3 regions of the Bacillus sp. 01N42_2 genome follow, and region 1 is predicted to be linked to each of the others. Evidence: riboswitches for the same ligand, from Rfam matches in the RefSeq annotation. Region 1 holds a riboswitch; each other region holds the start of a gene.
The links. Region 1 has a riboswitch for thiamine pyrophosphate ahead of thiC (phosphomethylpyrimidine synthase ThiC). Riboswitches for the same ligand answer to the same signal wherever they lie in the genome.
Positions count from the first base shown of each region.

Region 2: linked by a shared signal. The riboswitch ahead of AC1DN5_RS06750 (ECF transporter S component) and the one ahead of thiC (phosphomethylpyrimidine synthase ThiC) in region 1 are both predicted to bind thiamine pyrophosphate.
Region 3: linked by a shared signal. The riboswitch ahead of tenA (thiaminase II) and the one ahead of thiC (phosphomethylpyrimidine synthase ThiC) in region 1 are both predicted to bind thiamine pyrophosphate.

Region 1 is NZ_JBFTRO010000005.1:1,200-4,480, reverse strand. Features, by position in the region: gene AC1DN5_RS12250 (FAD-binding oxidoreductase) at 1-138, shown strand, start outside; gene thiC (phosphomethylpyrimidine synthase ThiC) at 182-1,954, opposite strand; TPP riboswitch at 2,077-2,187, opposite strand; gene AC1DN5_RS12240 (Type 1 glutamine amidotransferase-like domain-containing protein) at 2,237-2,935, opposite strand; tRNA gene AC1DN5_RS12235 (tRNA-Leu) at 3,267-3,281, opposite strand, start outside.
Region 2 is NZ_JBFTRO010000002.1:607,625-610,905, reverse strand. Features, by position in the region: gene AC1DN5_RS06755 (ABC transporter ATP-binding protein) at 1-1,158, opposite strand, end outside; gene AC1DN5_RS06750 (ECF transporter S component) at 1,145-1,744, opposite strand; TPP riboswitch at 1,926-2,039, opposite strand; gene AC1DN5_RS06745 (glycosyl hydrolase family 18 protein) at 2,188-3,281, shown strand, end outside.
Region 3 is NZ_JBFTRO010000005.1:259,208-262,488, forward strand. Features, by position in the region: gene AC1DN5_RS13575 (monovalent cation:proton antiporter family protein) at 1-948, shown strand, start outside; TPP riboswitch at 1,002-1,110, shown strand; gene tenA (thiaminase II) at 1,196-1,903, shown strand; gene tenI (thiazole tautomerase TenI) at 1,881-2,498, shown strand; gene thiO (glycine oxidase ThiO) at 2,482-3,281, shown strand, end outside.

The DNA.
Region 1 (3,281 bases):
GACATCAGAAACTGGCTGCGGACATATTACGGAGGAAATGTTGACCGCCTCCGTCAAGTCAAAACGAAGTATGACCCGGAAAACGTATTCCGCTTTGAGCAGAGCATTCCGCCGTTTCGCCGGTCACCGTTTTTCTAAAAAAAGATGAAGATGGACACACTCCATCCTCATCTTTTCTTTTTTATTGATATAAATGGCTTCCCTTCTCGACAAACTCTTTTGCTTTTTCTTTTAATCCTTCATTGAGGGCCTCGTCTTCAGTCAGACCGTTTTCTTTCGCATAATCGCGAATATCCTGAGAAATTCTCATGCTGCAAAACTTCGGGCCGCACATCGAACAGAAGTGAGCCGTTTTTGCGCCTTCAGCCGGCAGCGTTTCATCATGATATTCCATTGCTCTTTCAGGATCAAGCGACAAATGAAATTGATCGCGCCACCGGAATTCAAACCGCGCCTTAGACAGAGCATCATCACGGATCTGAGCACCCGGATGCCCTTTGGCAAGGTCTGCCGCATGGGCCGCGATTTTATACGTAATGACTCCCTCTCTTACATCATCACGATTCGGCAGGCCCAAATGCTCCTTCGGCGTGACATAACAAAGCATCGCCGTCCCGTACCAGCCGATCATCGCCGCGCCGATCGCCGAAGTGATATGGTCATAGCCCGGAGCGATATCAGTCGTTAATGGTCCGAGTGTATAAAAAGGCGCCTCTTTACAGATTTCCAGCTGTTTGTCCATGTTCTCTTTAATTTTATGCATCGGCACATGCCCCGGTCCTTCAATCATCACTTGCACATCGTGCTTCCACGCGATTTCCGTCAATTCTCCGAGAGTCTCCAATTCCGCAAACTGCGCTTCATCATTAGCATCCGCAATCGAGCCGGGACGCAGCCCATCTCCAAGAGAAAATGCAATATCATACGTCTTCATAATTTCACAAATTTCTTCAAAGTGCGTGTACAGAAAGCTTTCCTGATGGTGAGCCAGGCACCATTGCGCCATAATCGCCCCGCCGCGGGATACGATTCCCGTCGTGCGTTTGGCCGTTAACGGGACGTAACGAAGCAATACGCCGGCATGGATGGTGAAATAATCCACGCCCTGCTCCGCCTGCTCAATCAATGTGTCTCGATAAATGTCCCACGTTAAATCCTCGGCGATGCCGTTTACTTTTTCAAGCGCCTGATAAATCGGCACCGTCCCCACAGGTACTGGGCAATTGCGGATGATCCATTCACGTGTCGTATGAATATCTTTCCCGGTGGATAAGTCCATCATCGTATCGGCGCCCCAGCGAATCGCCCACGTCATTTTTTCAACTTCTTCTTCAATAGAAGATGTAACAGCCGAGTTGCCGATATTTGCATTGATCTTCACATGAAAATTCCGGCCGATAATCATCGGTTCACTTTCAGGATGATTAATATTTGAAGGAATGATCGCCCGGCCGCTGGCTACCTCGTCTCTGACAAATTCGGGAGACACATGCTCGCGAATTGCGATAAACTCCATTTCCGGCGTAATGATGCCTTTTCTCGCATAATGCAATTGTGTAACGTTTTTCCCTGCCTTGGCCCGCAGCGGTTTCCGCTGTAAACCGGGATATTCGGCGGCACGGCCTTCTTTTCTATAGCCGTTGTCCTCAGGTTTCACGGCCCGTCCGTTATATTCCTCCACATTGCCGCGCTTTGTAATCCACTTTGTGCGGAGGGGTTTCAGACCTTCATGAATTTGAATTTGTACATCTGGGTCTGTATACGGTCCGCTCGTATCATAAACACGGACCGGCGGATTCTCCTCTTCCCCGAACGCCCCCGTTGTCGGACTGAGGCTGATTTCCCGCATCGGCACTCGTATGTCAGGCGAAGAACCCTTTACATAAACCTTTTTACTGCCTGAAAAACTCGACATAATAGAAATGTTCGCTTGCTGTACTGATTGATTTTGCATACAAATCTCTCCCTTATCCATTTGAATAACAGAACCAAGCTCAGCACCAGCACAAAAAAACCGGATTCATTGGAGAACCCGGTTTTGCAGTCAGAAAGAAACTATTATTGTTTTCCACAACAATAATAAAACCTTTACTTCCCCACGCTGGTACGAACCAGATCAGGTCCAAAGGGTTAAGAAGCCGCCGCTTCTCTCTCAGCCCGCTCAGACGGGCACCCCCAGTAACTATTCATTTCGGTTTCATCGTAACATAATTTGCATAGAAAAAAAAGTATATTATCAAGATTCAGATAATAGAATGACTGGAAGCTCTGTTTCCCTTACGCCTTCTTCAGTATCAAAAACCCTGTAACCCTTTGCCGTTTCCCGGGAAGAGACAGACCGGAACAGCTGATCGTTTTTATAATGAAGCGCAGCGCCGTCATCAGCGGCATAGCCCTCCTGAAGTTTGTTTTCTGAAATCAGACGGTGATACACCGGCCGGCGCTCCGCTTCTCCGTCATAGTGAGGACAAAAGCTTCCAGGCAAAAACCCTAAAGCTTGCAACTCTCTCAACTCTCCTGACGAATCTGTCACTCCTTCTTCAAACCAGCAAATCGCCCCGGCGCTGAGACCAGCCAAGATTACACCGTTCTCCCAAGCCTCACGCAGAATAAGGTCGAGCCCCCATTCTTTCCATAAGACAAGCATATTGCGCGTATTGCCGCCGCCGACATATATGATATCTTTCTTCATGAGAAAGGACCTGAGATCAGAACACGGCGGTTTAAACAGCGACAAGTGATCTGGCTTACACTCCAGCCTTTGAAAGGCCTGATAAAACCTGCCGATATAATTCTCCGAATCTCCGCTTGCCGTCGGCAAAAAACAAACTTTCGGCTTTGACCGCACCGATTGCTCTAAAATATATTGATCCAGCACAAGATGATCCGGCTCCATGGAAAATCCCCCGCCACCCATTGCAATAATCTGCTTCAACGTCATCACCTCTTTTTTCTCAAGTATAACAGAGGCGGTATTCCGTTTTGGATGCCGCCGTTTTAATATTTTTCGCATTGCTATCTGAAAAATGAAAAGACACCGCATAAAATAACAGAGATCCCCGCAACAGTACCGGAACAAGCTTCGAACGGGCATATTTCACCACATCAATCCCCAACACCGTATTACCACTGGCAAACACAGCCCCGATCGCTAATAATAAACTGGTATGGGATCTGAACCGCCCGCAGGCTTATCATTTTTCACAAGCCTTGGAGGGTATTTTCATACAACAAAAAAAGCTTCTACATATGTAGAAGCTTTCTTATACCGGTGGCCGGGG
Region 2 (3,281 bases), on a different contig from region 1:
TTGAATGACGGAATCTGTGACAAACTGGTGTTCAGGATTTTGGAAAACATACCCCATCAGCCGCCGAAGCTCTTTTTCCGAATAGGAATCTACCGGTCTGCCGTCTATTTTGATGTCTCCGCTCACAGGACGGATGAGCTTGGCCGCGGCGGACAGGAGCGTTGATTTTCCGGTTCCGTTAGGGCCGGCAATCGCGGTGATTGACCCTTTTTTTACGGAAAAGCTCACGTCCTGAAAAATGATGTCTGTTCCTCTTATGAATGACAGCCCGTGAACACTCAGCGCGTCCTCTGCCGAAAGCGCGGCGGGCCGGGGGCCGGGAAAGGGCGGTACAGGTTCTTGAAACAGTCTTTCTTTGCACAATGTAAAAGGAATGCTGACGTGCTCCTGCAATGAGATCACCCGCGGAATCGGAATGCCGAGCTGCGTCAGCTCTTCAAGTTTTGTTTCAAAGATCGCGCCCGTCTCTCCGTCCATCACTTTCTGACCCGTTCCGTCAAGGACAATTGTCCTGTCCATCCACGGCGCCCAATGATCAAGCTGATGCTCGATAACAAGAAGTCCGAAGCCTTTTTGGGCCTGCAGTTCTTTGATCAGCCGCACCAATTCACGCACGGAATATGGATCAAGCTGTGCCGTCGGTTCGTCTAAAATAATGAGTTCCGGTTCCATCGCAATGATACAGGCGAGCGCGACCTTTTGTTTTGAACCGCCTGACAGCGAGGCGATCGTCCGTGTTTTCAGATGAGTGATTTCTAATTTTTCCAAAACGTCCTCAATAATTAAGTCCATCTCTTCTTTTGTATATTGCAAATTTTCCAGACCGAAGGCTATTTCATCTTCAACCGTCAGCATGCAAAACTGCTGATCCGGATCTTGAAACACGACCCCGATGGATCGGGCGGCGGGTTCTGACAGGTCCGAAAGAGGTGTTCCGTATAAGGAAACGGTTCCCGTTTGAACCGCATCGCAAGCTTCCGGGTACAGACCGTTTAAACAAAGTGCGAGCGAGCTTTTGCCGCATCCGCTCGGCCCGAGCAATAAAACCCGTTCTCCTTTGCGGAGCTGAAATGACACGTCTTGAAAAACCGGCTTCTCATCCTGCTCATAAGAAAAGGTAAGACGGCGGGCCGATAGAAGGGGTTCAGATGCCTGCATCTTGATTCACCTGTTTCTTTTTCTTCTTGAATTCTTTTCCGAGCGCCATGCCGTTCAGCACCCCTGTGTAAGCCAGCGCATCACTGATTGCTTTGCCGAGAAGGCCGGCAAGAAGCGCACCTGAGACCAGGCGGATGAGAAGCATGACGGCTAATAAACCCGGATTCAAAACAGAGTATCCGGAAATGAACAAGTCATAAATGAAGCTCGCAACAGAAGACCCCATACCGGATAAAAGGAGCACGGGCAGGGTATACACCCGCCAGCGTGTCGCAAAAAAGACCGCTTCCGCACCGATTCCCTGCGCGATGCCGATCAGAATTACCATCGGCCCTGACGGATTTCCGAGTAAACACTCCACAAACGCGGCGATGATTTCAGAAATGAGCGCCGCTCCCGGTTTTTGAATAATGTAGGCGGCAATCACCGAGACGATAAACCAAATACCGTAAATCGGTTCGTAGCTCATCCGGCCGAAAAACCCTGCCGCTATATTGCTTGCATGAGTTGATAATAAATAAACGACAGCAAATACAACACTGATGACGGACATGACGACAATTTCTCTCATTTTCCAATTTTTCATTGTGATCTCCTGCTTTCTTATCGGATAGTCGTATGTATGAAAGAGTTGATTTTACGAAAGACGATTGATCGTAAGTTTCATATTGCAGTGTCCTCCCCCGTTTTTTAATGAAAAATAAAAAACTGCATATCCGAGGGAATATGCAGCAGCAGAACGAAAACGCATGGAAAAAACCCTGCGCTCCGGTCAATCTGCACTTCCCCACGCTGGTATTATCCAGATCGGGTTATAAGGGATCAAAACACGCCTGCCGCATGTTTTATCTCAGCCGATAACAGCACCCCTAGTGCGTTTCCTATACAGTTTTTTATGATGACATCATCATAGTTGATCATGTCTGATTTGTAAACAGCCTTTCTCTAAACAGAGTTTGGAATCGGACCGGAAGATCATTCATAAAGATAAGAAGAGCCCTTTTGATCAAAAGGAAACGGAGGACATCTATGTTTGTTCATACAGTGCAGTCTGGCGACTCGTTATTTTCCATCAGCAGAAAGTACGGATACCCTGTTGACAGCATCAGAAGCGTCAACGGGCTTGAGGAAACGAATATCGTTCCGGGGCAGGCGCTTTTGATCCCTCTTAATGAATATACGGTTCAGCCGAATGATACGTATGCCGTTATCGCAAGTAAAACTTATGTGCCGCAGATGCAGCTGATGCAGGCAAACCCGGATATTCCGCCGAACCGGCTGCGGCCGGGTTTGAAAGTGAGAATTCCGGCTATCTCCAACTATCTGGCGGGAACCCTGCAATTTTATGTCATTCGGACACCTGAAGCGGACAGAGAGCTCATTAATGATTTTGCACCCTATTCATCGGCGATTTCTTTGTTTGAATATCATTTTGGCCCGAACGGAGATATCATGAATGATTTAAACGACAGAACCGCGATAGAAACCACATGGCAAAACAGGGTGCGGCCGCTTGCGGTTATCACGAATCTGACAGAAGGAGGGTTCAGCCCGGAATTAGCCCATCAAGTCCTGCAGAACCCGACGGCGAGAACGAACCTCGTCAATAATATCGTCTACCTGACCGTAAGAAAGGGATACGGCGGTGTCAATATTGATTTTGAACGGATCAGGGAAGCCGACCGGGACCTGTTTACAGGATTTCTCCGGCAGTTAAAAACCAGGCTCTCAGAGCATCAGCTCGCGCTAACGATATCGGTTCCGGCGAAAACAAATGAAGCGGTGCCGTGGCTGAGGGGATATGATTACGGCGGAATCGGAGCCGTCGTCGATTATATGTTCATCATGGCGTACGACTGGCACCATGCCGGCAGTGAGCCTGGACCCGTAGCGCCTTTGACGGAGGTCAGAGAAACCATCAATTTTGCCATCAGCAGGGTGCCGAGAAGAAAGGTGATTCTCGGTGTGCCGCTGTACGGATATGATTGGGTGATTCCGTACCGCCCCGGGACGATCGGATCGGCGATCTCCAATCAGCGCGCCATGGAAACCGCCATGAAATATCAATCAGTGATCCGCTACTCTCAGAGGGATCGTTCCCCTTACTTCCGGTATACGGATGA
Region 3 (3,281 bases), 260 kb from region 1:
ACGCTCTTCCAAGATCCGAAAACATTGACGATGATTCCGCTGCTTCTGCTTGCGCTGTTTATCAGCAAAATATTCCCGGTGTTTTATTTAAAGAAATGGTATGACAAAAGAACCGTGTTTGCTTCGGGGTTTTTGCTGACTTCTACGCTGTCGCTTGTTATCGCGGCGGCTACGATCGGAGAAAGGCTTCACATTATCAGCGCCAATATGTCCGGCGCGCTGACTTTGGTTGCGGTTATCGCCAGCATCATCACACCGGTCGGCTTTAAAAAATTATTCAAGCGGCAAAGTGCGCCGCAGGAAAAGAAGCGCATTACATTTATCGGCGCCAACCAAATGACGCTTCCGGTGACGCTGGAGCTGCCTGATGAGGAATATGATGTGCGGGTCGTCCATGTGTATCAGGAAAATGCCGGGGAAAAGCTTGCGGAATCTGTTTTTTCTGTTGAAACGATTTCTGATTACGAGCCCGGCACGCTTGAGTCGCACGGTATTTTTAAAACGGATATTCTTGTCGTGGCGACGGGAAATGAAGATGTGAACGCTGAAATCGCCTTAATGGCGAAAGAGAAAGGGACTGAGCGCATCATCGCAAGCGTCGGCTCGGTTGAACATGAAACAAAACTGAAGGAAGAGGGCATCAGTATTTTTTCTATCCTTCTGTCTACAAAGACGCTCTTGCGCGCATTAATTGAGGCGCCGGGCGTGATGAACCTTCTAACGAATGAAGAGTCTTCGCTTTATCAGATCAATCTGGAAAATACGGCGTATAACGGCATTATTCTGCGCGAATTTCCGCTGATGGGCGATGTGATTTTCGTTCGGATTTTCAGAGGTGTGGACAGCATCGTTCCGCATGGGGACACGAGGCTGAAAACAGGAGACCGTCTCATCGTTACGGGCTCGCGCAACTACGTGTCGGAGCTGAGAAAAATCCTTGAAGCTTGACCAAATTGCATTTCGTGATAAGATAGAAGGCATAACAAGTAAATGATCAATCGTATGACCACTAGGGGTGTCCTTCATAAGGGCTGAGATAAAAGTGAGACTTTTAGACCCTCATAACTTGAACAGGTTCAGACCTGCGTAGGGAAGTGGAGCGGTATTTTTCGGGTTCCTTTTATCCAGATAAATTCCAAACCACTTTTCCGATGCGGGAAAGTGGTTTTTTTATTTTATCAGGGGGGAAAACTTTATGACATTTTCTGAAGAATGCAGACTGGCGGCAGCCGAATGGTGGGACGGAAGCTTTGTTCATCCGTTTGTAACAGGGATCGGTGACGGAAGCCTGCCGTTAGACCGTTTCAGTTATTATGTACTGCAAGATTCCTACTACTTGACGCATTTTGCAAAAGTTCAGGCGTTTGCAGCCGCATATGCCGAAGACTTGTTTACGACGGGAAGGATGGCGGGCCACGCTCAAGGCACATATGAAGCGGAAATGGCGCTGCACCGCGAATTTACGGAGATTTTAGGGATTACAGAAGAAGAGCGCGCGGCATTTAAGCCGGCGCCGACAGCCTATTCTTATACGTCTCATATGTACAGATCGGTGATGAGCGGGAATTTTGGAGAAATTTTAGCCGCGCTTCTGCCCTGCTATTGGCTTTATTATGAAGTCGGCGAACGCTTAAAGGAATGTAAACCGGAACATCCGATTTACGAAAAATGGATCGGTACATACGGCGGAGACTGGTTCAGACAGCAGGTCGAAGAACAGATCAGCCGTTTTGACGAGATTGCTGAAAACAGCACAGAGGAAATCCGCGCGAAAATGAAAGAGAATTTTGTGATTTCAAGCTATTATGAATATCAATTTTGGGGAATGGCTTATCAAAAAGAAGGCTGGTCCGAGAAGGGCGGAAAAGAGGTGGAATCCTTTGGAGCTGCACGCCGTAACTGATAATCGCAAACCCGTTGCCGAGCTGGCCGAGGATATTCTATCGATTCAGCGCGAAGTAAGCTTTATCCATATCCGTGAGCGGGATAAAACAGCAGGAGAGATCATGCAGCTTTTGTCACTGTTGAAAAGAGGCGGTGCGGATAAGGACAAATTGATCATCAATGATCGGGCGGATATCGCGTTTTTTGCCAATATACACCGTGTTCAGCTCCCGTCCAGCAGCTTTTCCGTAAAGCAGGTGCGAAGCAGATTTCCCCATCTTCATATCGGACGTTCGGTTCATTCGCTGGAAGAAGCCATCCAAGCTGAAAAGGAAGATGCGGATTATGTGGTGTTCGGCCATGTGTTTGAAACGGAATGTAAACAAGGACTTGAAGCAAGAGGCATCAGCCTGCTTTCAGAGATCAAACGCACGCTTTCCATCCCCGTCATTGCAATCGGCGGAATGACACTGCAGACGATCCAGCTCACAAAGCAGGCGAAACCGGACGGAATTGCTGTCATGTCAGGCATTTTCTCAGCTGAAAATCCTGAGGAGGCGGCAAAACGGTATGCACGCGCGGTGAAGGAGGCTGATTATGAAGAAGCACTATGATACGGCGGTTATCGGGGGCGGAATTATCGGATGCGCCATTTCTTATGAGCTGGCGAAGACGCAGCAGAACGTTGTCTTGTTTGAAGCCGGGGAAGTCGGCCGAAAAACGACAAGCGCTGCGGCGGGAATGCTTGGCGCTCACGCGGAATGTGAAAACCGGGATGCGTTTTTTGATTTTGCTATGCACAGCCAAAGACTGTATGAAGCGGCGGGGCAAGAGCTTGAGGAAGCCAGCGGCATTAATATCAGGCGCCATAACGGCGGAATGCTTAAACTGGCGTATACAGAAGAAGACATGACCCGTTTACGGAAAATGGATGATTTATCTTCCGTCACTTGGCTCTCAGCGGAGGAGGTTCTTGAAAAAGAGCCTTACACTTCAAAGGACATTCTCGGCGCATATTTTATAAAAGACGATGTCCATGTCGAACCTTACTATGTTTGCAAAGCATATGCAAAAGGGGCGCGGCGTTATGGCGCTGACATATGTGAGCATACACAAGTCACTTCCGTAAAACGGGTGAACGGAGAATACTGCATCACAACGTCCGGTGGGGATGTTTATGCTGACAAAGTCGCAGTTGCCAGCGGTGTATGGAGCGGCCGGTTTTTCAGCCAGCTCGGCTTGGGACAGCCTTTTTTCCCTGTGAAAGGAGAATGCCTCTCTGTGTGGAATGACGAAATCCCGCTGACCAAAACCCTTTACCATGATCATTGTTATGTCGTTCCGAGAAAAAGCGGGCGGCTTGTCATCGGCGCCACGATGAAACAGGGCGACTGGAG